Regions from separate parts of the Paenibacillus sp. FSL H8-0175 genome, predicted to be linked through region 1. Evidence: a T-box and tRNA genes for the amino acid it is inferred to sense, from the RefSeq annotation. Region 1 holds a T-box; the other holds one or more tRNA genes.
What was found. A T-box is a leader RNA that pairs with one kind of tRNA and senses whether it is charged. The one in region 1 lies ahead of MHH46_RS25725 (arginine--tRNA ligase), so its partner is inferred to be a tRNA-Arg.
Positions count from the first base shown of each region.

Region 1 (15,846 bases):
TATGGACTAAAGGGGGAGCAACGCTCCAAACGCATCACAGCCGTAATGGAGATCGTTAATTTACAAGATCATTTAAGAAAAAGAGTAGACCAATACTCCGGCGGGATGAAACGCCGCTTATCATTGGCGATCGCGCTGCTGCATGAACCGCCGTTGCTTATTCTTGATGAACCTACAGTTGGCATAGACCCGGTGCTGCGGCTATCCATCTGGAAGGAACTAAAAGCGCTGAACCAGAAAGGCACCACTATTGTGCTGACCACGCATGTCATGGATGAAGCTGAAAAATGTGACCGGCTCGGAATGATCCGTGATGGCAAGCTACTTGCCGCCGACACGCCTGCCGGACTGCTGCAAGCCACCTGTTCAGCTTCTATTGAAGAAGCCTTTTTATATTATGGAGGTGTGCGTTCATGAGAATCCGAGCGATCACCTTAAGGATTTTGCGACAATTCATTCAAGATAAAAGAACAATGGCATTAATGTTCATTGCACCACTCCTCGTTCTAAGCTTAATGAGCTTGGTCTTCAACGGTGACGCCTATGAACCCAAAATCGGTGTGTCCGGTGTACCTCTAAATATGTCAGCTGCGTTAAAAGAACAAAATGCCATCATCAAAGAATATGCCAGCTCAGAGCTGGGAAAAGGCGCTTTAGTAGAAGGGAAAATTGACGCTTTGATCACTTTGAACGGAACCGCCGGAGATTCGCAAGTTACGCCTCAAGTGCTGCTAGAAGGTAGCAACCCTACAGCCAACAAGGCAGTAATCATGACGCTTCAACAAATCTCCCAGAAGCTTCTTCCAAGCACAAAGGAACAATTACAGCCGCAGATCAGCTATCTTTACGGTTCTGAGAATATGAAGACAATCGACCGTTTCGGTCCCATTATGATTGGCGTATTTGTTTTCTTTTTCGTATTCTTGATTGCAGGTGTATCCTTCTTAAGGGAACGAACCACAGGCACGCTTGAACGCCTACTTTCGACTCCATTGAAAAGATGGGAGATTGTGATGGGGTATGTATGTGGTTTCGGCATATTTACCGTTTTTCAGGCGCTATTGATCTCATGGTATTCCATACAGATTCTTGGCATTATGATGACAGGCAGCTTTGGTTACGTATTGCTGATAACATTACTCCTATCGATGACAGCGCTGACGTTGGGCACACTGCTGTCGGCTTTTGCAGCCAATGAGTTGCAGATGATTCAGTTCATTCCGCTCATTATAGTGCCACAAATCTTCCTCAGTGGATTATTCCCGCTTGATACCCTTCCACTGTGGCTCCAGCGCGTTGGCCTCGCTACACCGATCTATTACGGATCAGAAGCTCTGATGGACATTATGGTCCGTGGCAAAGGATGGAGCGCAATTGCACTGGATGTCTATGTACTAATAGGATTTTCGCTGCTATTTATGCTGCTGAATGTATTGGCACTGCGCAAGCATCGCAAAATGTAACTTCACAAAAACTATTATCATTGAAACAAAATGAATCAAGCATGGAGGGCTATTGTAATGAAAGAGGAAGTTTCTAGGGAACAAAATATAGAAGAGCAGTGGATAGAAGAGCTGCTGACCCTTGGCAAAGACGAGAAACTGACACCGAAGCAGATTTCTATTCTACAAGCGGCGATTGAGGTATTCTCCGAAAAAGGATACTCTGCGACTTCAACGAGTGAAATTTCTCAGAAGGCGGGCGTGGCGGAGGGAACGATTTTTCGCTATTACAATACTAAAAATGATCTGCTGCTTGCCATAGTAGGTCCTACCATGAGTCGCATGCTTGCGCCTTTTGTGCTGCGGAATTTCAACGGCGTGCTTGATATGCCCTACGACAGCTTTGAGGAGTTCCTGCGGGCATTTATGATCAATCGGCTGGATTTCGCCCGCAAGAATTTTAAAATTCTTAAGATTCTTATTCAGGAGATTCCTTTTCAGCCAACAGTTAGAGCGCAGTTTGTAGAGAATATTCTTAGCAAAATACTGGAGCGCGTGATTGATATTGTTGAACATTTTAAGGAAAAGGGTGAAATCATCGAGGTGCCTACACCCACACTTATACGCTTCACACTCTCATCTGTCGTAGGTTATTTGATGAATCGCTTGCTGCTGCAGCCAGATAAGGACTGGAACGACGAGGAAGAAATCAACCTGACGATCGCTTTTATCATGCATGGAATAAGTAAAACAACACCCCCTATTTGATGCGCACGCCCGTTCTGTTATCATAAGTACTATATTAAATTCGGGCTTTTCAAGATCAAGTTATGAGGAAGGAATTATGTTATGGGCTTTAGTGTATCAGAACGGGTAATCAAACTGCTGTGCGGCAAGTCTATTTTTGAAAAAGGATTAGCTTATTACCAAACTGAAAGTGTCGATATAATTGAAGTTGAAGAATACAATGACTCCATTCCAGATTTGCCCCGCTCTCGATATGAAGCCATTGTTCAGGGGGCGATCGACTATGAAGTTATGGTGGTCATTGATATTGATGGGGATGTCCAGGCAGAGTGTAATTGTCCAGCCTACTCCCATGGGGGGCCATTCTGTAAACATATCGCGGCTGTGCTGATCAACGTTGACGCCCTTAAAACTGGCCGAGATCGTTCAGAGCCTACCGGAGCTTCGCACCTGTCCTCTATAGAAGATACTGAGATTCTAACCCCACGTATTTTTACAGATACTGCGCAAGACAACGGGGGAAAGTCCAGAGATCAACAGCTCGTGAGCAGCCTACTGGGGATGTTCAGCAACCATACACCGCGTCCTAGCGGTACGGGGGCTTTTGTAGATAACAGACTTCCTCTAAATATAGAGTTTACATGCAAGCCGTTCACTTATAGTTACAGCCACACCATGCTGGGTATAGAAATGAAAGTCGGTCCAAAACGTCTATATATTGTTCAGAAAATAAGGGGATTTCTAGAAAGCGTACACCGCGGAGAATCCTTTGAGTTCTCGAAACATTTTATCTATGATCCTGCCATTTACAGCTTTCGGAAGGAAGACAATGTTGTTCTACAGAAGCTGATTGATATTGTATTAAATGAAAAAATGTACCGCGATAACGTAACTCCTTACTCACCTTATGGGGGAAGTGTTGGGGGAGATCGTTTGCTGGCCGTCCCTCCTTTTTTCTGGGAGTCGCTTCAGCCTGCGCTTTCAGAGGTCTCTTCGGTATTTTTGCAACAAGAAGAGGTGCTGTACGAAGGCATCCTTGTGTCTAATGAGGCGCCTCCACTCAGCTTTGAATTTGAACAGGCAGAAGAGGATGGATATCATCTGGATATTCAAGGACTTGAGCAGATTTCGGTCTTAGAAGATTACGGGATAGTACTATCGGAAGGTAAGTTGCTGAAGCTATCCCCTCAAGAATGCATACGCCTTGCTGAAATGAAAAAAATGCTGGATTCCTCCCGCCGAAATGGCATCGATATTGCCCATGAGCAAATGGAGTCTTTTATGGATAAGGTTATTCCTGGTCTGAAAAAGCTGGGCAACGTCCATATCGCCGACTCCATTGCGGATCGGATTGTTCAGCATAGGCTTATCGCGAGACTTTATCTGGATCGTGTGAGAGATCGGCTGCTCGCCGGACTAGAGTTCCAATATGGTGACATTGTGATCAATCCCTTAGATGAAAAAGCCCATGTTCGCGGGACGAATTTGATTCTTTTGCGAGACGGGGAGGGAGAAGCCCGCATTCTGGAGCTGATGGAGCACGAATCCTTCGCTAAAACCGAGGGCGGATACATTATGACAGACGAAGAGGGCGAGTACGATTTTTTGTACCATACCATTCCGCTGCTGGAACCGCTGCTTTCGGTCTATGCGACCTCCGCAGTCAAAGCAAGACTGTTCACGAGCACTACACCCCCAAAGGTGAGCATTAGTTGGAATGAAAAGACGGACTGGCTTGATTTTAAATTCGATATGGGCGGGATTCCAGAAGCTGAGATTGTTATGGTTCTGAAATCCCTGCAGGAAAAACGCAAATACTACCGCTTGCCTGATGGGGCCCTGCTACCACTGGAGAGCGAGGAGCTTCAAGAAATCATTACCTTTATGAATGATATAGGCATCCGGGAAGGTGAGATCAAAGGGGTGGAATTTTCTCTGCCCGTTGTTCGCGGGTTACATTTGACCTCCACGGATGCTAAGAGTGACTCCATTAAGCTGGGCAGATCCTTTAAAAGGTTACTTGCGAACATGCGGAATCCTGAGAATCTTGATTTTCCTATACCTGACAGTCTGGTTCCTGTGCTAAGGGATTATCAACAGTATGGGTTTCAGTGGCTGAAGACGTTGGCCCATTACCGTTTTGGTGGTATTTTGGCGGATGATATGGGGTTAGGCAAAACGCTGCAAAGTATCGCTTTTCTCCTGTCAGAACTTCCAGAGATACGCCAGAATGGACTGCCTGCCCTAATTGTCGCTCCTGCGTCTCTCACTTATAACTGGCTTAATGAGCTTAAAAAATTCACACCAGAGATCAAAGCTGTCATTGCAGACGGTAGTCTAATTGAACGCGGGCGGATTTTAAAAAATACAGTAAAAGCTGATGTAATCATCACTTCTTATCCGTTGCTTCGCAGAGATGTTCAGCTGTATGCTAAAAAGTCTTTTCATACTCTGATTCTCGATGAAGCACAAACTATAAAAAACCATACTACACAGACAGCCCAAGCTGTAATGGCGCTTCAAGCCCGGCACCGTTTTGCACTTACGGGTACTCCCGTGGAGAATGCGTTGGAAGATTTATGGTCCATTTTCGGCACCGTGTTCCCTGGGTTGTTTCCAGGCAAAAAAGCTTTTCATGATTTACCAAGAGAAACGGTTGCGAAGCGGGCGCGTCCCTTTTTGCTGCGGCGCTTAAAGAGTGATGTGTTAAAGGAACTTCCGGACAAAATCGAATCCGTACAAGCATGTGAACTGCTGCCGGAGCAAAAAAAGTTATATGTAGCTTATCTCGCCCGTTTGAAAAAAGAGGCGCTTAAGCATTTGACCCAAGATAGCTTCGGCAATAATAATCGGATCAAAGTTCTGGCGGGACTAACTCGTCTGCGCCAGTTGTGCTGCCACCCTGCTCTTTTTGTCGATGGATATGAAGGAAGCTCTGCTAAATTCGAGCAGCTGCTCGAAATTATAGAAGAATGTCGCAGTTCGGGTAAACGTATGTTAGTATTCTCACAATTCACAGAGATGCTCGGCCTGATTGGACGTGAACTAGGATATCAGGGCATTCCATACTTTTATTTAGATGGTCAAACGCCTGTTTCTCAACGAGTAGATTTATGTAATAAATTTAATGAAGGAGAGCGTGATATTTTCTTAATCTCCTTAAAGGCCGGCGGGACTGGGCTCAACCTAACTGGGGCAGACACTGTAATCCTTTACGATCTTTGGTGGAACCCTGCCGTCGAGCAGCAAGCTGCGGATCGGGCTCACCGGATTGGGCAGAAAAATGTAGTGCAAGTAATTCGTCTCGTCACCCAAGGCACCGTAGAGGACAAGATGTATGAGCTGCAGCAGAAGAAAAAGAACTTGATTGATGAGGTCATCCAGCCAGGTCAAGAAAGCCTGTCTACCCTTACAGAGCAAGATATCCGGGAGATTCTGATGATCTAAATAACAATATTGGAGAAAAAATCAGGATATCCTGCAGCCCATAGGGCTATCGGGATATCCCTTTTTCTTCAGATTATGCGATTGTAACTCCTGCACTAGCATAGCCAGCAACAGTTGTTGCAACGTCAATGCCAGCCGTGACCGTCGAAGTGAAGACCAACAACAAGCGTTCTCCCACAGTTACAGGGATGCTCAAACCTGTGGTATTACCACTGCTAATAGTTCCAAGAGCAATTAATCCTGTAAGCGGAGGACTTAACGTAACTAAAGCCCCAGGTACTGCTGTGAAGGTATTGTTAGGTGTAGTAGATCTGTATAATTGAGCCGTGATTGTTACCGTAGACCCCACTAAACTAACGGAAGCTGTCGCACTAAAATAGGCTGCCATAGACGTAAGCGTTCCAGTTCTAGGAACCGAGAACGCAAAGTTCAGCAAGGTTCCAGCCGCTCCGGTGAGATCTATAGTACCGCCTGTAATACTGATATTGGTTGCACTGCTACCAAAACCAACTGCACTTGAAGTATTCAAAAGCCCCCCTAATACAGTGGTCATTGCTACTGGAAGACCAGAAGAATATGGAATAATTGCACCTGAACCAGTAGCACCTGTTGCTCCAGTTACACCAGCAGTTCCTGTCGCTCCCGTTGCTCCTGCAGTTCCTGTTGCTCCCGTTGCTCCTGCAGTTCCTGTCGCTCCAGTTACACCAGCAGTTCCTGTCGCTCCCGTTACGCCAGCAGTTCCTGTCGCTCCCGTGGCTCCAGCACTTCCTGTCGCTCCCGTTACGCCAGCAGTTCCTGTCGCTCCCGTTACGCCAGCAGTTCCTGTCGCTCCCGTGGCTCCAGCAGTTCCTGTCGCTCCCGTGGCTCCAGCAGTTCCTGTCGCTCCCGTTGCTCCAGCAGTTCCTGTCGCTCCCGTGGCTCCAGCAGTTCCTGTCGCTCCCGTTACACCAGCAGTTCCTGTCGCTCCCGTGGCTCCAGCAGTTCCTGTTGCTCCGGTTACGCCAGCACCTGTCGCTCCCGTTGCTCCAGCAGTTCCCGTTGCTCCCGTTACACCAGCACTTCCTGTCGCTCCCGTTACACCAGCAGTTCCTGTCGCTCCCGTTGCTCCAGCAGTTCCTGTTGCTCCGGTTACGCCAGCACCTGTCGCTCCCGTTGCTCCAGTGCTTCCTGTTGCTCCCGTTGCTCCAGCAGTTCCTGTTGCTCCGGTTACGCCAGCACCTGTCGCTCCCGTTGCTCCAGTGCTTCCTGTTGCTCCCGTTGCTCCGACGCTTCCTGTAGCTCCAGTAGCTCCAGCACCTGTGGCTCCCGTTGCTCCAGCAGTTCCTGTCGCTCCCGTTGCCCCTGCACTTCCTGTCGCTCCCGTTACTCCAGCACCTGTGGCTCCGGTTACGCCAGCACCTGTCGCTCCCGTTGCACCAACGCTTCCTGTAGCTCCAGTAGCTCCAGTAGCACCTGTAATTCCTATATTTTCTCCATATAATTCAGAGTAGACAAGGCGGTGAGCAGTCACTAATTGACCTGTGCTGCTTTTCCCCCAAACTGAAATTTGAATGGGATCATCAATCATAATTGGTGTTGTGAATAAAAATTCAAATGAATCAAAGTTTGCATAATAATCATTAGTAATTACTTGATTAGGAGCTACATTAACCAGCTCACTTACATATAAAGTTCTTGTCCCATTCATATAATAACCTTCGACTTGAACTGTTGACGGAGTGTCATCGCTCTGATTGACAATTTTAAGAGTAACAAGCTGAGTAGGTCTTACACCCCCTACCAGATTATTTTCTATGGGACCAGTAGATAGTTGACTCAATTTTCAACACCTCATTTTGTATAGATTTTAAAATACTCGTATTATTTGAATTTCAAAAATCAAATCAATCGAACAAGATTCTCCTCAATAGCTTTGTATAAAATGTGTTTTTATCTATAATCATTCCTCCCACCTACTCTAAGTTGATAATCTATGAGCCTAGAAAATTAGTTCATATTTTTTGGCTCTTTATAGTACTATTCTTGTTTTGAATTAAGGTGTGGACATCCATTTAAAAACTACTATTACACATATTTGATTTATTAAAATAAGCTGAAAATCCGTACTGGTTTAATAGAATAAGAATCTAATAAGCAACATTCCAGTCGACTTATAACATATGCCAACAAAACAGGGGGTAACCCGAGAGCCACACTAACGGCTACCGAATTACCCCTGTTATAAACACTGAACTTGAAGATAAATAAGCTTAAGTTAATTCATGAACAGACCAGACGATACCTGCTGAGTTCGCTCCACCCAAATTCAAAGGAACCGTCAAACCATTTGCCACATAGAACAAGCCAATCACATCACCTGCGGTTAATGCAAATTCTCCAGCCAGCGTCACAGTACCACTTCCCAAAATTGCTCTCAAATCTAATATAAGTGCAACATTCACATCAAGTACTGGGAACAACCCACTTACCAGATTTGTTGCAGTAGGAGAAGTTCTCTGAACTACGAAAGCCGGATTAACTCCAGCACCAAGACTGATAGAAAGTGAGGCAGTTGTAGAATAATTGATAGTCGCTTCAATCGAATATCTACCAGTTGTCGGAATGGTATAATTTCCGCCAACTTCGTCGAAAGACGGGCTATCATAAAAAGGTGTTGTCACAGTCCAGCCAGTTAATTGTGTAGATGTGGAAATTGCCAATGAGGGCTTGAAAGCAGAAAACCCTTCTTGTTGAATGTTCGGACCTGTAGCTCCAGTTACTCCGGTTGCACCTGTTGCACCAGTGAGCCCAGTTGCTCCGGTAGCTCCGGCCACTCCAACTCCTGTTGCTCCAGTTACACCAGCTACTCCTGTTGCTCCGGTTACACCAGCTATTCCAGTCGCTCCTGTTACTCCCGTTGTTCCCGTTACTCCAGCTACTCCTGTTGCCCCCGTTGCTCCTGCTACTCCAGTCGCTCCGGTCACTCCAGCTTCACCCGTTGCTCCGGTTACACCAGCTACTCCAGTCACTCCGGTCACTCCCGTTGCTCCCGTTGCTCCAGCTACTCCTGTTGCTCCGGTCACTCCTGTTTCACCCGTTGCTCCGGTTACACCAGCTACTCCTGTTGCTCCCGTTGCTCCTGCTACTCCAGTCGCTCCGGTTACTCCTGTTTCACCCGTTGCTCCGGTCGCTCCAGTTGCTCCGTCTGCTCCCGTTGCTCCCGTTGCACCCGTAGCACCAGTCTCTCCTGCTCCGGTTGCACCAGTCGCCCCCGTTGCACCAGTTACTCCGTTTGCTCCTGTAGCTCCAGTCTCTCCTGCTCCGGTCGCTCCCGTTGCTCCGTCAGCTCCCGTTGCACCAGTCGCCCCAGTTGCTCCATCGACTCCAGTCGCTCCCGTTGCTCCGTCTGCTCCCGTTGCTCCTGTTGCACCTGTAGCTCCATCTGCTCCTGTTGCCCCAGTCTCTCCTGCTCCAGTCGCTCCCGTTGCTCCGTCTGCTCCCGTTGCTCCTGTTGCACCTGTAGCTCCATCTGCTCCTGTTGCCCCAGTCTCTCCTGCTCCGGTCGCCCCGGTTGCTCCGTCTGCTCCCGTTGCACCCGTTGCTCCATCCGCTCCCGTTGCACCAGTCACTCCATCTGCACCTGTTGCACCTGTCTCTCCTGCTCCGGTCGCTCCTGTTGCACCCGTTGCTCCATCGGCTCCTGTTGCACCTGTAGCTCCATCGGCTCCTGTCGCCCCAGTCTCTCCTGCTCCGGTCGCTCCAGTTACTCCATCCGCTCCGGTTGCACCAGTTGCACCTGTAGCTCCATCGGCACCTGTTGCCCCAGTCTCTCCTGCTCCAGTCGCTCCAGTCGCTCCAGTTGCTCCATCCGCTCCCGTTGCACCAGTCGCCCCAGTCACTCCATCTGCACCAGTAGCTCCAGTCTCTCCTGCGCCGGTCGCTCCCGTTGCTCCTGTTGCTCCATCCGCTCCCGTTGCACCAGTCGCCCCGGTCGCGCCAGTTATTCCTTGCGTTACACCAAGCAATTCTGCATGTACAAGTCGATGGGCAGTCACAATCTGGCCAACGCTATTTTTTCCCCATACTGAGATTTGAATCGGATCATCTACCAGACTTGTAGTTGTAAAAATAAATTCGAACGCATCAAAATCGCCATAATAATCACGTGTTATAACTTCATTAGGTGCTACATTTATCAGCTCGCTTACATATAAAGTTCTTGTCCCATCCATATAGTATCCTTGAACAAGAGCCATTGATGAATCAATGTCACTTCGGTTATCAATTTTGACAGTAACATGCTGAGTAGGTCTTACACCCCCTACCATACTATTGTCTATCGGTCCGGTAGATAAATAACTCAATTTCTCATCACTCCTTTAACGTTAACTGTGTCACAAAAATAATTATTAAATTAATACTGCCTGCTTCTCCCACGCAACTATGCGATGAGGATCTACCAATGCCCCCGAGTTCTGTTTTCCCCAGACTGAAATCCCAACCTCTGCTTCAACTGCTTCTACTGTTGTAAACACAAATTCAAATGCGTCCAAGTCGGCAAAATAGTTCTTAGTTAAAACTTGATTAGGTGCTAGATTTACTGTTTCATTCACATACATCGTTCTTGATCCGTTAAGAAGGAAACCTTGAATAACTAGATTATAAGGATTAAGAGAATCCCGATTAACTACTTTTACGGTTACCAGTTGCGACGGTCTGACCCCTAGGATCGGGCTGTTATCTATAGGTCCAGTAGAAAAAATAGCCATGTTTTATTCACTCCTCCCTTCCACTACAAATTGAAAGATTAGTGGCTCCGTATAGTAATATTCCTTGGCTTGAGTTAGCGTGTGGACTGTTGTGCAAAGGAACAGCTAGTCCTATAACAAGACAGCCTTCTTTTTCCAAATTTATAATCTACTAAACTGATAATCTAACAACAAAGAGCAACCAAGATTGTTAAGAAGCTAACCACTATTGCTTTTTATGAAATATTAGGTATACTGGTAAAAATTAATTAAGCATCGATGAGCGGGAGAGTAATTAACGAGATCTAGTCCTCAGCGAGCCGGGAGAGTGTAAGCCGGTACAGATCCCTTTAATGAAGCGCACCCGTGAGATGGACTTCTGAACCTTAGTAGGAAGTCCCGGCTGAAGGCCGTTATCCCGTAAGGTGGCTGAACAACTTGTTCAGCAACGAGAGTGGTACCGCGAGCGCTAAAGCCCTCGTCTCTTTTGAGACGAGGGCTTTTTTGTATTTTCAAAGGAGGGTATACCATGTTAAATCAAATCATCAAAGACGGAATCGAGCACAGTGTACAACGTGTATTCAATACCTTAGGAGCTGACTATCCAGAGGACATTGCCATTCTGATCGAACAGCCAGCAAATCTAGAACATGGTGATTATTCATGCAATATTGCTATGCAGCTAGCCAAAACTCTACGTAAATCCCCAATGGTCATAGCAGAATTAGTGAAAGCAGAGCTTCAATTCCAAGGGCGCTTCGCCGGTCTTTTACAAAAAGTTGAAGTCGCTGCTCCCGGATTTATCAATTTGTATATGAATTGGCAAAGCTGGGCTGAACATTCCTTTGAACTGCCTGCCAGCACTGGGGAAAAAGTCATCATCGAGCACACTTCTATCAACCCCAACAAAGCCGCCCACGTAGGTCATCTAAGAAACGCCTGTATCGGCGATACTCTAGTCAGAATTATGAAAAGAACTGGGTATAACGTAGAGGTCCATAACTACATTGATGATCTCGGCAATCAGCTGGCGGATACAGTTGTTGGATTATTAAATATATCTTTAGAAGGGGAACACCAACGTTTCGGTGATTTTTGCTGGGATCTTTATGCCAAAGTGAACAAAGAATATGCGCTGAACCCTGAGATGACACATAAGCGCACAGATATACTGCACTCCCTTGAACAAGGGGGCGGTAACGAAGCCTGGCTGGGCAACCTTGTAGCTGAACGCATCGTTAGAGAGCATGTAGAGGAAATGAAACATTTTGGGATTTATTATGATTTGCTGGTATGGGAGAGCAGTATTTTAAAAGAGGGATTTTGGGCAGCCGCAGCTGAGCTACTGAAGCAGACAGCCGTTTTTGTACAAGAGACTGAAGGTAAACTCGCAGGCTGCTGGGTGCTGAAGCAAGGAACAGAGGCTAACATTGGAGCGGATTCAGAGGAGCATCAGCTCGATAAGGTGCTGGTGCGTTCGAATGGGATTTTAACGTATACAGCCAAAGATATTGCCTATCATCTCTGGAAATTTGGTCTTTTGACCAAAGATTTCTCCTATAGCGAATTCTCGTCCGGTTTATGGACAACTGGATTAACTGGAACCCAAGAATCTTATGGGCAGGCGGACAGAGTCATCAATGTGATCGATTACAGACAGGAATATCCACAACAGATGGTTAAGCAAGCCTTAGGGGCACTAGGTTATAACGAGCAAGCAGACAAACTCCATCATGTGAGTTATGGTGTTGTATCTCTTAGTCCCGCCTCGGCGGCCGAGCTGGGTATAGATATTTCAGAAGGCAAAACTTCTTATGCTATGTCCGGACGCCAGGGAATCGGGATTAAGGTAAGCGATCTGGTGGAGCTTATGGAACAGAACATTGAGCACTCACGTTCCGATAAAGACGGCCTCTCCAGCCGATTGATTGCCACTGCTGCGATTCGCTACTATCTGCTACGGTTTAATTTAGGAACGGAAATCGTGTTTGATTTCAAACAGGCTACCGAAATATCCGGCAATACCGGAGTTTATCTGATGTATACTTTTGCGCGTGCGACAAGCGTTTTGAGTAAAGCTACGATCCCAATCCTTACAGCTGCCGCACAGCTTCAGTTCCCTTCCGAATTGGAAAAAGCAGAGCTTGCGCTGCTAAGACAGCTAAACCTCTGGCCGGAGACATTACATTCAGCAAGTATAGAGTTGACGCCAAATACGCTCTGCACTTACGCACATACCTTAGCTACCCTGTTCAACAACTTCTATTCTGTATGTCCGATTCTAAAAGGCGATCCAGCTACGATCGAATTCCGCCTCTGGCTTACTTCAAGATTCAAGGACATCTTGGGAGATGTGCTCGAAGTGCTTGGGTTACCGACACCGAACCGAATGTAGAAGATACAAAAAAAGGGCAATTTCCGCGCTTAACGCGGAGATTGCCCTTCTATATATAATGTTACTTATAAATCTCTATCACATTTCCAGCTTCCGTGCTGAGACGATCAAAGTCCGCACGTTTGATGCGAACACCACCACTACGATAGCGGTTAGGTGTACCTTCTGTTTGCACTTCCGTACCGTTGATAGTAATTTGACTGATCTCACGACCTGTAAGGTGATAGATAAAGTCTACCTTAGTGCCTGCATATTCAAAACTAAAGTGCATTCCATCCAGCGATTCCGGCAGAATAGGGTCAACAATTAAGTCTCCACCTTCCGTACGGATCCCCAGTGCATTCGAGATTAACTGGTTCATATAGATCCCAGGACCGCTGGAATAGATTCTCCAGCCACCTTTAACAGCTACGTCACCATTGCGCAGTTTATCGAAATTCTCCTGTGCCTCATAACGGGTGTTAAATTTACCATCCGAGCTACTGAAATAGGAGTTAGCTTGACGTAGTTCAGCGTTTGGCACCACATCGCGGATTCCGATCGGATTAATCGCTGCCAGACCCTTCCAGACCTGATCGGTTTTACCGAGCTTAGCCATAGCCTCTACATAACGGATATGTGCATGCACATACTGAAGTCCAATTTCCCGGCCAAAGTTAGCCGCTTGCTCCGCACGTTTGAAATGAGTGCTGACCCCGCCAACATATTGAGCTGGACGATTCATCAGACGCACACCGTCAGGGCAGAATAGTTTATCCTGAATGACATCATAGTGTGCTTCGGCCTGTTCCGGAGTAAGCAGCTCACTGATCATACTGCGCGTCATAGGCAGCAGACGGTACTGAATACCTGTTTCTGTGTCACTTGGGTGCACCATAAGTTTAATTTGCTCAGGGTCTTCCATATACAGGAAGCCAGGAATCACTTCGGATTGAAGCATATGAGTATGGAAATCCTTACGGATCCCTTCCACCATCGCCTTCAGTTCCTCTGCCTCAGCTTGATCAACTGAACGAAGCACCTCTGAGAACTGATTAAGTGTCTGATAGGTAAGTGCCACTGTCCAACTGCTGACCATATACTGCTTCAGCTGTGGATTTGCAGGCTGGAGCGTATCATCCCAGTCTCCATCACCGTAAGAAGACAGATGTGTGTCATGCAGGAAATGATCCTTAATATAAGCAATTTCCTTCCGTGCGTGATCCAGCAACGTCGCCTTTTCTTCTGTAAAGTCAAAGCTGTGCTTACGGGTATACGGTACTGTTGCTCCCAAGATGCTGTAATCCTGAGTTACTGCCAAGTAGTCTCCAAGCACCTTAAGCGGCCATACAATAATATCTCCATGACTTTCTTCTTGTTGTATCTTCGTGTATTTATCAAACATGAACCACTGTGGCCAGTTGCCATCATCTTCATATTGATGACTATACAGCGTCAGCAAAATTTCCCGAACCTGTTCGTATTTTTGCGTAGCCATGAAATATTCCACAGGTCCCTGACATACATCCCGGGTTCCCCAAGCAGCGCCACCATATTGCTCTAAACCATGTGGAACCGAATAGTGAACCAGCATGTTATGTGTGTACCACCAAGTCAGAGCGTTAACCTTAAACAGTTCACCTTCTGTTCCGTCCCCAAGCGTCAGGCGGAAGCCATTCATCACACCAGCATAAAACGCGCGATAAGCAGAAATTTCTTCCTCAGCTGAACGATTTCTTGGAGCAAGTGACTTACCATCCAGAAGCCCTTGAATATTCAAGGTCCATTCACTGCTGGCAGACAGCTCCAGAACTGCTAACGGCGCTTCAGTTGGTTGAACAGGAGAGACAAGTCTACCTTCATCCTGCAGAGTTAACACCGCACCCTGTACCTGTAATTTATACTGTAAGTCAGGATATTCACCAGCACTTAGTGCGCTTCTGTCAGCGGAGAAGATTACTGCTCCACTTTCTTGCTTAGATTGATATGGAAGCTCGTATTCATTAACGTTCATAGTGATTTGATTAGTGACTAAATAACGATAAGCTCGTCCGCTTTCCGAACGCACATTCAGGAATATCTCTGGCGAATCTTCGGTGGTGTAGTTCGTAATAATGAAGCATTCACCCTCTGTTCTGTAATACCAACGAGCATAGTTGAAACCAACCTCAAATAGAGAAGGCATGGTCAGCAAACGATATTCACCGTTCCACTCTACATAAATGCGTTGTCCTGAAGCTTTTGGAATGTTAAGCGCATTTCTTGGATTGGACATTAGCTTGTTGAAATTGGTATTTCCAATTACCACTTGGGAGTTAAAGATCCCGTACATATAAGAAGTTGTTGTGATGACCTTATCATTAAGTCGAGCGTTATCCCCACTCATCAGGATATGGCCGTGTGGCCGTTCTACGCGCATTTCTTTCTCTTTTAATACTACGTGCTCATAATTCTCAGTGAAAAAGGAAAGTAGTGTGTCTCCTTCTCTCTCCTCCTGATAACGAACCGGAAACAAGACCTCGATCTCTTTCTCTGTCAGCGAATCTGCAGCCAGCGGTGCTCCCAGCTCCTTCGAGAAGAAAGAACGTTCAAGTGCTGCTTCAGCTTCTAAAGGTAAATCTTTAACAGCATCCCAAGCCGCAGCAATATCATTAGCAAATTCTAGCGCAGTGATCGCTTCTGGATGATCTTGCTTAAACAATCCGTAGAACACAAACCGTGTTTCCCCGCTCAGCTTCACCCGTTCCGATTGCAGCGCAGTATATGCGAATTCATATTGATAGATTTCATTACTTAATTGCTCACGACCCAAGCTCTCTGGTTGGTTGGTTTCTTTATAGGACAGTCCAAAGAATTGAAAACCGTCTGTTGAGAAGCTTGTTGCCTTGGTAAGTGAACCCTGTTGCAGATATGGGAATTTCCCGCCCTGCGGCTGATTCTGTCTAGAGCAAACAACGTACCCGTTGGATTGATCCTCAAATACCGCATGATCGATATACTGTGACAGGTAAGCTTCATTACTGCGGACAGCAGCGATATCAGCAATCCCTACATCCTGTCCGTACACGAGATCTACCTCTGCATTTTGTCCAGTAAGCTTCACATCCCA
Region 1 covers NZ_CP150299.1:5,781,143-5,796,988, forward strand. The annotation lists gene MHH46_RS25690 (ABC transporter ATP-binding protein) at 1-417, shown strand, start outside; gene MHH46_RS25695 (ABC transporter permease) at 414-1,463, shown strand; gene MHH46_RS25700 (TetR/AcrR family transcriptional regulator) at 1,521-2,210, shown strand; gene MHH46_RS25705 (DEAD/DEAH box helicase) at 2,292-5,636, shown strand; gene MHH46_RS25710 (exosporium glycoprotein BclB-related protein) at 5,710-7,455, opposite strand; gene MHH46_RS25715 (collagen-like protein) at 7,886-9,979, opposite strand; gene MHH46_RS25720 (hypothetical protein) at 10,025-10,384, opposite strand; T-box leader at 10,634-10,852, shown strand; gene MHH46_RS25725 (arginine--tRNA ligase) at 10,893-12,758, shown strand; gene MHH46_RS25730 (GH36-type glycosyl hydrolase domain-containing protein) at 12,820-15,846, opposite strand, start outside.

Region 2 (15,846 bases), 110 kb from region 1:
ACTTATTGGACTAAATCTATTACTGTATACATTTATCCTTAACTCCTCTTTTAACTCGTGGAAATTTACACTTTCAAGCATGAAATTTATTATCTGTTCCACATCTATGGTTATCTTATTTGGAGTCTCGTAAATATCATTGCTGCTCGTTAATTCAAATATATAGTAAATTCTAGTAGAGTCCTCATTACTAAAAAATATAATTTCAAATTTACAGTTATTTTTGACACCATAAGCTTTATCTAATAATTTGCAAATACTTATCAAGTACAATTCATTGAGAATCGTTTGTTCTTTGTTAAAAATCTTAGAAAAATAAGTACTAGAAAGTGCAACTTTTTTATCACTATTACAAAATAATTTAAATATTTGTACATCTATATATAAATTAGATGCTATCCGTTCCAGTTCTTTGTCATGGAATTCTTGCTTTTCCACACAACCTCTTCGCTTTGTTTTTTGAGGCAAGTCAGAAATAACAAACTCATTTTTTTCATGATTAAAAATGAAATATCTTAAATTTCCTGCTACATAAATACTACTTAAAGTCTCAAATAATTGGTCAACGTTCAAACTTTTTACGTCCTCAAGTAGGCCTATTGGTCGAGAAACAATATCTTTATTTAAAAAATGAATCATTACATTGATCTTTGCCACCTCATTGTGTTTCGATAGTATTTCTTCCTCGACCTCTCTAATGGCCATTAACATTAAGTCATAATATTCATTTTTATTATCTAATATCCTCCCCACATAGTTTTCAAATTCAAAGATAAGGTTTAAACCTACTTGGTACTTCGCATTGCTCCAACTATATAAGCAATAGCAGTAACTTGTTTGTCCTCTCAAATTACTTTCTTTCTCTGTGAAAAAATCTTTGAGCATCGCCAGTATAACAAAGTGCTCTAGAACGTGAGCTAAACCGTTGTTGCTAATACCATCTTTTTCTGATCCAGCTTCGCATAAAATAAAAAATGAATACATCATCTACCTTCTTTCCGAACTTCACTTCATTTTTTTATCCTTGATGTGTTTTAACTTTATGCGTAATGCTCAATCTAAGAAGTAAACCTCATTTTATTAATCCATCTTGGCAAAAATAGTAGGAGTATAAATAAAACTGCAACAGTAATGGAAGGAACGGCAATAATTCTAGAAATACCTCCATAGGGTTCAAAACTTGTGTAATAGCTATTGAACTTGGCTATCTGCATGGGCAGAAAATTGCCCACATAATGTTTCAGAAAGAATACCTCGCTCATCTGAATGGCGTAAGATATGGCTATGGTGAATAGTAACAGGGCGTAGCCAGTATAAATCTGTGTGACTAATACGCTGATCAATAAAGTAATCCCTGTCATCAGTGAGATTGCCACATATCCAATAACCAGGTTGATTAAAAACTGCTCGAAATAATTCACCGCAACCATTGATAAAAAAAATTGTGGACTACTTTGTATAGGCAAATCCGCTCCTTGTAAACCGTACATAAAGAATATAGGCGTAATGTAAATCGCTACCGCCGTCAGATAAAGCAATAAAGAGAGCTGGAAGGCGTTGATAATCCGTATCCTACTCAGCTTACGTTTTCCAAACCTCGTGGATTTGACCAGTCCGTCCACGCCCAAGGTCTCGTCTTCATTAAAAATTGGGACCAGTAGAATGGAAATGAGAACCAGGACAATAAAAACACACTGGCTCATCCCTGAGTTAACGTTCTTCCATCCCTCGGCATAACCCATCCGGATAGGTTCGGAGAGAGAAGCCGCTGCAAAATTCCCGTTGCTGATTCCTTCCCTAGAACTCCCCGCTTCCTTCTGTGCACTTTTGATGATGTCTGCCCTGTCCTGATAAAATTGTTCTGCTGAGACATCCCGTATTCCAGTCCAGTTCCAGCCATACACTTGGATAAGCATATCCAAGGCTGGCAAATCTGCAACATCCGCTTTATTCCTGTCTTCTGGTAGGCTAAGTTCTCTGTATTTTTCCAAAATTTTATTAATCTCAACTTCATCCAATACCTCCGGTTGATAGAAATACCGGTATTCCGTCCCATCTGTTACCTCATATCTTGCCTGATTTAAATAACCTGTTTTGATGGTGTCTAAGTTGTAAAAGGTAAGTATCAGAAACAATGCCAACAAAAAACCGAATATGTTTATGTTTAGGATTTTACTTCTGTTTACTTTTGATAAATAGCTCATGATTTCACCTACCTTCCTCTACTGTAAATAATATCTTCTCATCCATATAGAGATACCGATTCGAGATAAGAGAATGTACACAGTACCCAGAAACAGGGCGACAAAAACATAAGGAAATACAGTATTACCCACAAAATATAATTTCTCTATGCCTATAAGATTATTGATAAAGTTCTGAGGCATGAAGACCATCACTTTTTCAGTCAGCGCCCCCCTCCCCATCTGATAAGTATTTACGAGATAAAAATAAATCAGTGAAAGTGCTAATACCAGTTTCCCTCTTTTAAAAACCACGGACAAAAACAGGATAAGATGCGTCACGACAAGTGTGGAAAAGTATCCCATGGAAATATAGAGTAACCCCTCTTGAAGCTGATTCATAGAATAAAATGTAACTGTTCCGATTTGAACCGAAGAGTCCCAGCCGTGCAGCGTATACACTGCGGTAATAAACAGCAGTATGATCGCAATATACACAAAATAGGCTATCGTAGAAAACACACAAGCGGCACCAAGCTTGTAGCTGAGCAGCCTCCTCCTGCTCTCCTTGGTGGATAAGGTCACCTTGTCAATTCCTTTGCTGCTGTTTTTGGAGAATCCCTCGCATAGGATAAAGGCCAAGAACATAAAGAAAAGGTAGATCGTATTTAATAAACCTATTTTCAGGTACTCCCAGCCACTATCGTATTTGAATAAAAATGGGGTGGGTACTTTTTGCATTTTCTGGGATATGATTTCGATTTGTTTCTCTGTATAAGGAAATAGATTTTGTTCAGTGGATAAATATTCGGTAAAACTGCCCTTCCAATCTACATAAAAATTGGAGAGTTGCTCATCCGTTAAATTTAAGCTGTTATCGAGAACACGGTACTTTATATATGGAAAGTTCAGTTCCCAGTTCAGCGCATCGTGAGGAAAAGTTAATCTTTTTCCCAACTTGCGATCTGTATCTACTTCGCCTTCAATATAAGGTTTGTCCACGCTGTTTTCGTAGTTTTGTTTCATTTGTAATAAATAATCCGTCGTCATCGTGCCCTCAACCGTGCGCTCCCTTAAAATTTTCCAGCCTCCAAGACCGCTATGTATGGTTCCCTCATCATCCAAGACATCTATACTCTTGGCGGTTTGAATCCAGGGGATCAGAATAATAGTGAGAAAGAGTAGGCTGATAATTACTGTATTTTTATTTAATATTTTTTTCAGTTCTAATGGAATGAAATTACGCATGGCTCCCACTCCCTAAGTAGATGTAGTAATCTTCCAGCGTGGGCTCGCATACGATTGCGCCTGATTCCTTTTCTCCCAAGTAACGGACATTAACAACGTTTTCTTCCTGCCGGATCCGTACGATCAGGTGCTCCTTTTTAAAGGAGGCCAGTCGCTCTCTGTCCATCTCCTCAGTAAATACTTTTCCTTTAATCCCGGATAACATCTTTTGCACATTACCTTGCTCTTTAATTTTCCCCTGATTTAGGATGATCACATTGGTGGTAATTGCTTCGATATCCGAAATAATGTGGGTAGAAAACAAGATGATCTTGTCCTGTCCCATTTCGCTTATGATGTTTGAAAAACGGATTCGCTCATGGGGGTCAAGCCCAGCGGTGGGCTCGTCAAAAATTAATATCTTCGGATCGTTAATAATGGCTTGGGCAATGCCCACCCGCCTTTTCATCCCTCCGGAAAAGGTTTTGACCTTTTTATTAGCAACATTCTCCAGGTTGACAAACTGTAATACCTCTGGAACTTTGTGCTTCAGTTCTTTTTTTGACAACCCCTTCAGTGCTCCCATATATTCCAGATATTCTGTTGCTGTAAACGCGGAATAAACCTCGAAGTCCTGGGGAATATATCCCACAAGATTCCGGTAGTCGTCGTTCATATGGAAGATATCCTTGCCGTTAAAGGTAACCTTACCACTAGTTTGATGGTCAATTGCCACAAGAATTCTCATCAAGGTGCTTTTCCCTGCCCCATTATCTCCCAAAAGCCCATACACACCTTCAGGCAATGTAAAATTTAGTTCACTGATTGCCCGTTTCATTCCAAATGTTCTTGTTAAATTCTCCGCTTTAATTTCCATCGCTAATTTCCTCTCTCAATTGATATACGTCTCCTTCCGAGAGAACTTGCCATTCTTCTCCCGTAGACTTTCTACCTAACAGGAGGTTGGTATATTCTCCGTCCAGCTTTTTCACTTCCCATGCGAACAGATTTTCATTTTCGAATCCTGCTATGATACCTGTTTTTTCTTCCTTGTATAGAATATTTTGGATTCTCGGATCATCAGTGTTTCCCCTAGTGCCATTGTCCGCTGGTTCGGGAAACCGATCTGAATTTTCTCTCATGTATGCATCAACTGTTTTGTAGATGCCTGTTATATCCTCGATAGAAAGAGATGGAACTTCTATTGTTGGCCTAATTGAAGACTCTTTTCTTCCTTGCTCCCGATAAGTTCTTTCATTTTTTTTCCTCCCTTCATCAAGACGTTTGTCCAAAGCAATATCCTCAAAAGTCCTTTTATCATCTAGCGTTGCATCCTTTGGAGATTCCTCATTGCCCGGATTCTTATTCTCTGACTTTACATCCTTCGGATTATTATCTAAGGTAATTAAATCCTCTGAGATGGTTTTATCATCCTGTATGCTTGCATATTCTGAGTAGCTGCTTTGATTTTGGAAGTAGAGGCTTCCTCCAATCAAAATGGTTATAGTTAATACAAACATTAAGATTTTTTTCACTAAGACACCTCCATTTTTAATATGTAATTCTACATTTTATCGTTTATTTCAACTGACTTAATTTTCCGTATAAATTTAAAGTATCCCTAATCTGAGCCTGATCTGGATGACTAATGTCCTTTAATGGCGCCCCCATGACGATGATTATATACTCACGGTTATTCACTAACCCAAGTGTTGCCCAACATTGTCCAGCAGCAGATGTAGTTCCCGATTTACCTCCAATAATTTTGAAGCCGATTTGCTGATCTTCATTAAGGTACTTCAGTACCGTCGATTCTAACTGAATCCCTTCTGGATGGTCTGTTGTTGATGTCGTCAGGTATGTCTCTTGAGTAAACATCTTTTTAAAATCCTCGTTCGCTAATGCATAATCCAAAAGCTTTCCCACGTCTGAAGCGGTTGTATACTGATTGTCATCATGAAGGCCCTCAGGACTAGTGAAATGTGTACCATTTAAGCTGAATTCAGCGGCTTTATCATTCATCATCAAAACAAAATTTTCCACACTTCCCGCAACATGGACAGCTAAAGTGTTTGCCGCTTCACCACCAGAAGTGAGAAGCGTCCCATATAACAAGTCTTGGTAGGTAACCTCCTCATCTTCGCGAAATCCGGCCATAGAAGAGTTACTTGCAAGAAGCTCACCGAACGTTCTCCGGTCTACCGGCGCGATTACAGATAAGTCATCAACATGCTCAAGGGTGACAATTGCGGTCATAATTTTTGTCAGTGAAGCAGGATAAACCTTGGCTCCCGCACTTTCTTCGTAAATGGCTTGATCAGACTCTCTGTCATAGACATAAATATATGGACTGGCATAAGTGTTCTGTCCAAAGAATGGCAAGACCTTTTGTGAATCTAAATTCAGTTTACTTGCTGTTCCTATTAGCACTCCGAGAAGAACAATTGTGAATACTGATATTCTTACTAACTTGGGTTTCCTGTTCTTTAGCTTGCTACGTTCACCTTTCTCCATTTCCATTTTCTCCCTATTCTTCTTGGTACAAAGTATAGATTCAATACCTTAAAAATCTAGGTGTGTAGATCTTAAATTTTTCTTAAATAAATGGTTTGTGCTTTACTATTCTTCTCTACTTCATTAGTATCCAGCCGTACACGAACTTCAACCGAGCGTTATATATAAAATGTTTCAAATAAATAGTGACATCAAAAAAATATCATCTAAATATTTTACTGCAATGTTGGTATTGCCTAACGTTGATTCTTTCTTTGTAAATCACTCATATATCCCTTAATATGCTCCAATAACAAACCAGTAAATTTTAAGAATAAAAAAATATGATGTCACTATTTTAAGATTGATATATTGCAATTTAGCAATTATAATAAACACAACCTACTATATGAAAGGTGAATGAAATGAAAAAACTGCCTAGAATCAGTCAAAAAGAACAAGATGTGTTATTGGTTTTTTGGCGAGATGGCGGAAATTTAACCGCATCAGCCATCGCAGATAAAGGGGATGGATTGGGTATTAATACCGTTCAAGCAGCGGTTCGGAATTTATTGAAAAAGGAATATATTGAAATTTCTGACATTGTATATAGTGGCACCGTACTAACAAGAAGTTATAAGCCTGTTATAAGTGCAGAACAATATGCTGCATATCAGTTGCAAATTTTAAAAATAAATGCTAAGAATTTTTCAGTATCGAACTTTGTAGAACATTTTAAAGAAAATAATGAGTTAGATTGTTTAAAAGAATTGAAGTAGTTATATAAATCCAAGTTTAATCTCACCGTAGTTAAAGATAAAATTCATATAGGACGAGTATGAAAACTGAAAAATTAAGTATGTCAAGCATTTTGTTGATATATTATATAGACATCTGTTTATTCCTTCTTCGAGAATTACAACAATACAGGAGTATCAGATGTTTTTCCATTTTCACCTTTTGGACACTTTGTCAAGCACTGATTACTGCTTTGAGCTCTTTATATTATTTCAACAACTCACCTGCAAGAGCAGGCTCTTTAATGAATCCTTTATAGTTGTCTGCTTGAATGTCATACAGCTCCGCATATATTTTATTATTGCTAATCAGAAAATCATGATCACCCACAGCGTCTACTTTTCCTTCGTGTATTACAATTATTTGATCAATATTTTTTATATTAGTGAATCTATGAGTAATAATTATATTAATCCTCTCTGTTTTTTTATTTACCATATTTTCAAAGACTTCACTTTCTGTCTTAGCATCTAAAGCTGCTGTTGGTTCATCAAATACCATAACGTCTGCTTCCCGGACGAAACTTCTTGAGATAGCAAGTCTTTGCCATTGTCCTGTTGAAATATCCTCACTATTTTCCCATCCAATCAATAAATTTGTATCAAATTTCCTATTTAATTCATTAATAAAATCATGTGCTTGACCTAAGACGGAAGCTTCTATTATAACTGGCATATTGTTAATATTATCAACCATTGAAATTCCAATATTTTCTCTTATTGTAAGCGGAAACTTCACAAAATCCTGGAACATCGCGCTCATTTTCTCAAAATAGGCTTTCTTGTCGTACATAGTTCTATTAATGCCATTGATTAATATCTCGCCTTTTGTTGGTGCATATAACCCTAAAATGATCTTGATCAACGTAGTTTTTCCACTTCCGTTATATCCGACAACTGCATAATCAAATCCCTTTTTTAATGTCAAATTTATATCTTCTAATATATGGTTACATGAGCTTGGATATTTAAAATAAACTCCTATAAACTCAATTGAATCCACGACAAAATCCTTTATTAAATCCTCCCTAACTTCCTCGCTTTTTATTGAATTTATTTTGTTTAACCTCTCAAAGCTCAATAAATACAAACAATTTTCATATAGTGTCAAAGCACAGCTTATTAAATTGATCAAAGCATTTTGCAGCTTGGTAGCAGTTTCAATACTCATTATGATCACACCGATTGACAGTTTACTCATAATACCATTAACAACTATAATTATTTTCAATAAATAGGTCAGTAAATGTTGAATAGAATCACCTACTGTAGATTTTATAGTCAAAGTTCTTTTTACATTTTTATCTTGCTCAATTATCTTTTCAAAAATATTATTAATGATATTCTGTATAAAAGATATGTTGGAAAATAATTTCATTTCTTTGAAATTTTCATATGTAACTATCATATCCTTTAAAGAACTATAGTACCTAGTTTTTTCATATCGTTTATCATATACTTCAAATAACTTTGACATAGATTTTAAATTAATTATTGTACTTGGGACTATTGATAGTATGATGATAATCACTATACTTATCTGGTAAGATGCCAATATACTTATTGTACCAACGAATAAAGTCATATTCATGATAATCTCAACAATGTTATTCAAAATACCTATACTTCTCACTGTTGACTCGTCATTTGTTTTTTGGATGTCATTATGTAGTCTTGGATCTTCGAAATCTTGCATTTCCATGCTGTCTACAATTTCAATAGTTTTATTTGTTATATACTTATCAACTAATACAGTATAAATTTCCTTTACATAATTTGTAGTTTTATTAATAATTAATTTTATTAGTACAATAATGAAATGAAGAAGAAAGAGATATATTATGATAATATAATCTTTGTTGTCATTTATTAAAAGAGAACCTATTTGATCTATTATATGCTGCCATACAATTAAGTTTATGATATCAGGTAAAGCCATAACAGAACTTAAAACTAAAATTAATATGAAGTATTTTTTGGAAGAGGCGAATAATACGCTTAGAGTAGTTTTTATAATAGCAAAGTAGTTACTAAAGTGTCTAAAATTGTTGAATTTCTTCATCTCAATTATCCTCCAGTATTAATTGTGTTCTAAGTACTAAGGACGTGACTAAACCCTGAAGAATAATGTGGTATGGATATTGTATTTCAATATAGGTCATAGCCTTCTGAAGAGTAACTCCAGTCTAACAACCTTAGATTTGAATACAACAGTGTCTTCGTCGGTATTGGACGAAGACACTGTTGTATTGTGAAACTCAATTTCTTGCCGCGTCGGAGTTATACGCGTTGTTTACAGAACCGACGCAAGAGCAATTACAATCAGGTTCTGAAATTTTATTTAACTGAATAGTTCGTTAATTGAGAATTACACATACTGCTGGTTTGTAAAACTAGTTTCTTGCTGCGTCTTGGTTAGCCGCTTCATTTACAGAACCGATGCAAGAGCATTGACAACCAGTTCCTGAAACCTTAGTAGCTGCTTGGTTCGCTAATTTAGAGTTACACACACATGGCGCACGAAAAGCTATGCTCTCATTGTCAATAGCTTGCTGTTGATATGGATTCATAATTTTCAGCATATTCTCACCTCCTTTCATTATGTATTTATCCAGGTTTAAATGAGAACAATTAAACCGAGAAATTAATTGTTATAAAAGAACATCTTCGTTAAAGATTGCTAATTGTTCCGGTGATGTCCTAAGTAAGTTGTGATAATTCCTTAAACTACGTTCTGTTGTACTTCTATAATATTCACACTCTGCAAGATCAGGTTCCCTGACTCCCGAAGAATCCATTCTGTCTACATAACAACTACTACAAAGTTTAGCAGCCCAACAATCAGAGCAAATATTTTCCCAAACTTCGGAAAATTCATAAACATATTTTTTATAAATCTTTTCCTCAATAATCCCTTGATTTATATTTCCTATTGAAGGACTGTTTCCTATCCTTTCACATGCGAGAAAATCGCCATCTGCGGAAACAAATAATCGTCGGGATCCAACAACACAACAACCGTTCATTGGCACAAAATTAGTAGCTCTTTTTGTTACGCTTCTTTTATGAATTCTATCAAGTGAATTAAAGATAGTTTGTTCTTTAATTTCTTCCAAATTGCTAGTAATACTGATTTGCTTATCCTGCCATTGTCGTAGCGATTGGTCATTATAATCGGAGCTTTTAAGCAATTCTTCAGGCACAGTACCAGGACCGGCATAACCTAATTGATATCGGAAATCTTCATGAGTAAAATCTAAATTTGTAAAAAAGTCATCTATTTGAGAAACCTTTTCTTCGCTAAACGGAGGCATGTACACCGCATTTGCACTTATGTGCATTTCCTTACCATTTTTTCTAGCTACACTATTTAATAATTTGAATTTCTTGAAAACGTCATCAAATGAGCCTGAGCCATTCTTATAGACTCGATACATATCATGTATTTCTTTGGGACCATCAATGCTACAAAGAATAGATAAATTGTCAACGGTAGAAAAATATTCAGCCATTTTGGGGGTTAATACAGACAAGTTAGTAGTAAAAGAAAATTGTATAGTCCTTCCTGCTAAAGCAACCTTCGAGTATTCAATAACTTCTTTTAATAGCTCGAATTCAAGTAAAGGCTCTCCACCGTAAAAAGTAATAGAAACTTCCTGCTGATCCCCATAAAGTTTCATGTAATCAATAGATTTAAGCGCCGTATCAGATGACATTCTTTTTGAAGTAAACGCCCGATTGTGAGGATACCCATCATGGTATATACAATAGCGACAACGCATGTTGCATTTTCCAGTTAATTCTAAAATGAGTTGCGTTGTCCCTGTATTCATTTCATTTTTTATATACTCTAGGGATATGTCATTATATAAGTGCTTAATTTTGAATCCTTTGAATAAATCCTCCTCATTAATTGAAGTCATTAATTCATCTACATTAACGTTGTGAGCATAAATATATTGATTTAATTCATCTAAGCTTTTATTAGAGGAAATTAACAATTCAAATAACTGAGCTATATCATTGTCAAGCATCACAACCTTACTTGTACCACTATCGTAGAAGTAGTAAAAGTTATGTTCAGAGAATATCTTCCCTATGGAAAGTGCTGTTTGTGCTGGTTTTTCTTTTTTGTATTCTTGGATGTAATTAAAGAGTTCTGAAAAGTTTTCGAAGTTATCTTTATATAGATCCATTTCATTACCTCCTGCCATTAAAATACAACTCTTGAATATTATTATAGTAACATATTAAAAAAATATCAACACATTAATTTTTTAATATGTTACTTTCGGTCTTACCACATCTAGGTTATGAAGTTTAGTAGGCGAAAACTCTACTTGATAAGACTAAAGCGAGCCCCATATTTTAATAGACAACTTCGCATAGAAACCTGCAACACTCTAAATCAAAAAAGAGCAGCATAAGCGCTGCTCTTTTTTGCTAGGCTAGAATCGGAGTCTTAATACTTGAATTCATACGAATAGGAGTTTATTGTCTCCAGAACCGTACTATTTTCCACAAATTTTGTTATATGTACCACCCGGTAGGTATTCCCGGAATTGACATAGTTAAACCCGTTCGAAGCATGTGAGCCCATGCTCGAGAAAGACTAGGTCCAAGACTTCACATCAGACCATTGATTGCTGCTGTTTTACCTCTTTTGTAGGGTGAGAGTAATAGAAGTATCATAATCCGTATAAATCTTTATTGTTCTCCCACTCTCGATAGTCAGCGAAACAGATGTCACCGAGATATACTATAAAGGGTATTATTATCTTCTCCTGTACAGCAGGTTCAGCATATTCTACTCTCTAAGGTCATGCAAATAAAGATTTCTTCGTAATTCCCCTCTATTTTTTTCTTATTCAGATGTTTCTTCATACTCCACTTCCGCCATTCTTAAGAAGCAGCTTCATTGCTCTGCGCCTGGCTCTGGTCAAATAAGATCTAATATTCACCGCTTGGACATCCATAGAAGCAGCAAGCTTGTGATCACTCCATTCAAGAATGTACTTGTTATACAATAAAGTCTGATCCCGTTCTGATAACTCACTGAGTATCTTGGCAATCTCTGTGTAATCCTCCTTGAGGCTATACATCTCCTCGATGCTAGGCTGCTTGTCGGCTATTTGCTCTATACTGTCAGCGGTTATCCCTGAAGAGGTATGATTCAGATGTCTTTTGCGCTGCTTCGCATGATTAATACTAGTATTATGTACGGTATGGACCAGATAGGATACTTGTTTATGCAGGTCTAGGGAACGCAATAATGCGGCTTTACTGATTAGTCTGACGAAGGACTCCTGTATCATATCATCAACAACATCATAGTCCTGCAAGATCTCATAAGCCTTCTTTTTCATAATAGGATAATACCTATCGTATAGCTCTGTTAGAAATACAACATCCTCGTTAACTTCTACAGTAGATAGGATGGTGAAGAACATGAATATTCTCACTCCCTTTAATTTACATTATAATACATAATAATAGTTTATCCACCTTATTATGGAAGTGATGTATGATTCACAATATATGCTACTAGAAGCATTCAGCGAAACAAAAAGACCACTCTAAATAGCTATATTTAGAAAATAAAAAAAACTTGTAAAATTGCTGGAAGCAATCTTACAAGTTTTTTTCGATATACCGGTGAGAGGACTCGAACCTCCACGGTTTCCCTCTCGATTTTGAGTCGAGCGCGTCTGCCATTCCGCCACACCGGCAAAGTATTAAGTTAAAATATGGCGCGCCCTGAGAGATTCGAACTCCCGGCCTTTTGATTCGTAGTCAAACGCTCTATCCAGCTGAGCTAAGGGCGCAAAATTTATATGGAGCGGACGACGGGAATCGAACCCGCGACCCTCGCCTTGGCAAGGCGATGCTCTACCGCTGAGCCACGTCCGCACACGGTATGTATTGATGTCCGACTCACTAAAGAAGTGAGCCATGAAGGACTCGAACCTTCGACACCCTGATTAAAAGTCAGGTGCTCTACCAACTGAGCTAATGGCTCATAAAGCAAGAAAATGGCGGAACCGACGGGATTCGAACCCGCGGTCTCCTGCGTGACAGGCAGGCATGTTAGGCCAACTACACCACGGTTCCAGAAGAATAATTGCTTAATGAAAATTGGTTGCGGGGGCAGGATTTGAACCTGCGACCTTCGGGTTATGAGCCCGACGAGCTACCGGGCTGCTCCACCCCGCGTCAGTAAAAAAAGTATTAATTCCCTTGGATCCCCCGGAAAGTATCCGGAATCCTCAGTGAAGCATTAACTTCACTTTTGGGGATGTGTTATGGTGGAGGCTGAGGGGATCGAACCCCCGACCCTCTGCTTGTAAGGCAGATGCTCTCCCAGCTGAGCTAAGCCTCCATATAAAGAAGCAACTTAATTATCATAACATAATCAAATCTGTAATGCAACCATTTTTTCTAGAAGTCTGATGCTGTTTCAAGAAGAAGTGGTGACCCGTATGGGATTCGAACCCATGTTACCTCCGTGAAAGGGAGGTGTCTTAACCCCTTGACCAACGGGCCGTTTTAAAAACAAATTGTTTTGACAACAAAAAAGATTATATCATGTATTATTAAGTATAGCAATACCTAAACTAATTATTTTTCTTTTTACTCTTCCCTAGGTAATAGATTGATATGAAGCTTTTGAGCTATTATCTCAACGATTTCACCTATAGTTCTATCATTCGTGTCTAGATGCTGCTTAAATACCTCGTGATCAAGCCCTCTGATGCACCTGTCGATCTGCTGAGCAGCCCAAGAGTCTTTTCCTTCACTCTAATGCTTAATCTCTTAAGCAAGGTCTCTCGGGAGGCACACAAACTAAAATGATAAAGCTCTATACCTCCATCAATTAACTTGCCGATGATTTCCCTGCAATAATCCGGATTCACTAGGGTCATAGGTACGATAATTATTCCATCATATTCGCTAGCTATATTTTTCTTCGATAAATTTCATTTGCGGTTTCTGTCTTCGTTGGACCAAAAGCACCATTTATCCATATAATCATGATCATTTGCCTCCATGATACTAATTTTCATTCAAAAACCACTTCACAGTGATTGCCTATCCTTATAATAAGCTGCTAAATATCGTACAACAAAAAGACCACTGTCGATTACTCAACAGTGGTCTTGCGTGCTTGGCAACGTCCTACTCTCCCAGGACCCTTCGGTCCAAGTACCATCGGCGCTGGAGGGCTTAACGGTCGTGTTCGGGATGGGTACGTGTGGAACCCCTCCGCTATCGCCACCAAACGGGCATTTGCGGTACAAATGCATTATTCAGGTCTCAGCATCGCCAAATGCTGAAAACAAATTCATCATCATACAGTCACTTGGACTATATAAATCTGAGCTTGATGCCTGAAAACTGAATCCGAAACGAATCTGCATTCTACGTATAGGATAAGCCCTCGACCGATTAGTATTGGTCAGCTCCATGCATTGCTGCACTTCCACCTCCAACCTATCTACCTCGTCGTCTTCAAGGGGTCTTACTAATTGGGAAATCTCATCTTGAGGGGGGCTTCACGCTTAGATGCTTTCAGCGCTTATCCCGTCCGTACGTAGCTACCCAGCCATGCTCCTGGCGGAACAACTGGTGCACCAGCGGTACGTCCATCCCGGTCCTCTCGTACTAAGGACAGCTCCTCTCAAATTTCCTGCGCCCACGACAGATAGGGACCGAACTGTCTCACGACGTTCTGAACCCAGCTCGCGTACCGCTTTAATGGGCGAACAGCCCAACCCTTGGGACCTACTTCAGCCCCAGGATGCGATGAGCCGACATCGAGGTGCCAAACCTCCCCGTCGATGTGGACTCTTGGGGGAGATAAGCCTGTTATCCCCAGGGTAGCTTTTATCCGTTGAGCGATGGCCCTTCCATGCGGTACCACCGGATCACTAAGTCCGACTTTCGTCCCTGCTCGACTTGTAGGTCTCGCAGTCAAGCTCCCTTATGCCTTTGCACTCTGCGAATGATTTCCAACCATTCTGAGGGAACCTTGGAACGCCTCCGTTACTCTTTAGGAGGCGACCGCCCCAGTCAAACTGCCCGCCTGACACGGTCCCCGTACCCGATAAGGGTACTAGGTTAGAACCTAGATACGATCAGGGTGGTATCCCAACGGCGCCTCCACCGAAGCTTGCGCTCCGATTTCTACGGCTCCCACCTATCCTGTACAGATCGTACCCAAATTCAATATCAAGCTGCAGTAAAGCTCCATGGGGTCTTTCCGTCTTGTCGCGGGTAACCTGCATCTTCACAGGTATTAAAATTTCACCGGATCTCTCGTTGAGACAGCGCCCAAGTCGTTACGCCATTCGTGCGGGTCAGAATTTACCTGACAAGGAATTTCGCTACCTTAGGACCGTTATAGTTACGGCCGCCGTTTACTGGGGCTTCGGTTCATAGCTTCGGGTTACCCCTAACCACTCCCCTTAACCTTCCAGCACCGGGCAGGCGTCAGCCCGTATACTTCGCCTTGCGGCTTCGCACAGACCTGTGTTTTTGCTAAACAGTCGCTTGGGCCTTTTCACTGCGGCCCCCTCGTGCTATTCACACTACCGGGGCACCCCTTCTCCCGAAGTTACGGGGTCATTTTGCCGAGTTCCTTAACGAGAGTTCTTCCGCGCGCCTTAGAATTCTCTTCTCGCCTACCTGTGTCGGTTTGCGGTACGGGCACCTTCTCCTGGCTAGAGGCTTTTCTTGGCAGTGTGAGATCATGACCTTCGCTACTATAATTTTCGCTCCCCATCACAGCCCAGCCTTAATGATGTGCGGATTTGCCTACACATCAGCCTCACTGCTTAGACGGACATCCATCAGTCCGCGTCACTACCCTCCTGCGTCACCCCATCGCTCATAGCGGATTACGGTGGTACAGTAATTTCAAACTGTTGTCCTTCGACTACGCCTTTCGGCCTCGCCTTAGGTCCCGACTTACCCTGAGCGGACGAGCCTTCCTCAGGAAACCTTGGGCTTTCGGCGGATCAGATTCTCACTGATCTTTTCGTTACTCATACCGGCATTCTCACTTGTGTAGTGTCCAGCGCTCTTTTCAGTACACCTTCAACCCCTACACAACGCTCCCCTACCCCAGATACATACGTATCTAGCCA
Region 2 covers NZ_CP150299.1:5,673,197-5,689,042, forward strand. The annotation lists gene MHH46_RS25175 (hypothetical protein) at 1-984, opposite strand, end outside; gene MHH46_RS25180 (hypothetical protein) at 1,059-2,141, opposite strand; gene MHH46_RS25185 (ABC transporter permease) at 2,223-3,431, opposite strand; gene MHH46_RS25190 (ABC transporter ATP-binding protein) at 3,424-4,287, opposite strand; gene MHH46_RS25195 (hypothetical protein) at 4,277-4,945, opposite strand; gene MHH46_RS25200 (D-alanyl-D-alanine carboxypeptidase family protein) at 4,989-5,924, opposite strand; gene MHH46_RS25205 (BlaI/MecI/CopY family transcriptional regulator) at 6,329-6,682, shown strand; gene MHH46_RS25210 (ABC transporter ATP-binding protein) at 6,909-8,762, opposite strand; gene MHH46_RS25215 (hypothetical protein) at 9,094-9,282, opposite strand; gene MHH46_RS25220 (radical SAM/SPASM domain-containing protein) at 9,352-10,896, opposite strand; gene MHH46_RS25225 (RNA polymerase sigma factor) at 11,581-12,150, opposite strand; tRNA gene MHH46_RS25230 (tRNA-Leu) at 12,351-12,429, opposite strand; tRNA gene MHH46_RS25235 (tRNA-Arg) at 12,449-12,525, opposite strand; tRNA gene MHH46_RS25240 (tRNA-Gly) at 12,536-12,610, opposite strand; tRNA gene MHH46_RS25245 (tRNA-Lys) at 12,647-12,719, opposite strand; tRNA gene MHH46_RS25250 (tRNA-Asp) at 12,734-12,811, opposite strand; tRNA gene MHH46_RS25255 (tRNA-Met) at 12,837-12,913, opposite strand; tRNA gene MHH46_RS25260 (tRNA-Val) at 13,004-13,079, opposite strand; tRNA gene MHH46_RS25265 (tRNA-Glu) at 13,169-13,243, opposite strand; gene MHH46_RS25270 (hypothetical protein) at 13,414-13,623, opposite strand; rRNA gene rrf (5S ribosomal RNA) at 13,864-13,980, opposite strand; rRNA gene MHH46_RS25280 (23S ribosomal RNA) at 14,127-15,846, opposite strand, start outside.
Region 2: it has a tRNA-Arg gene. The T-box ahead of MHH46_RS25725 (arginine--tRNA ligase) is inferred to sense a tRNA for this amino acid. The anticodon was not compared.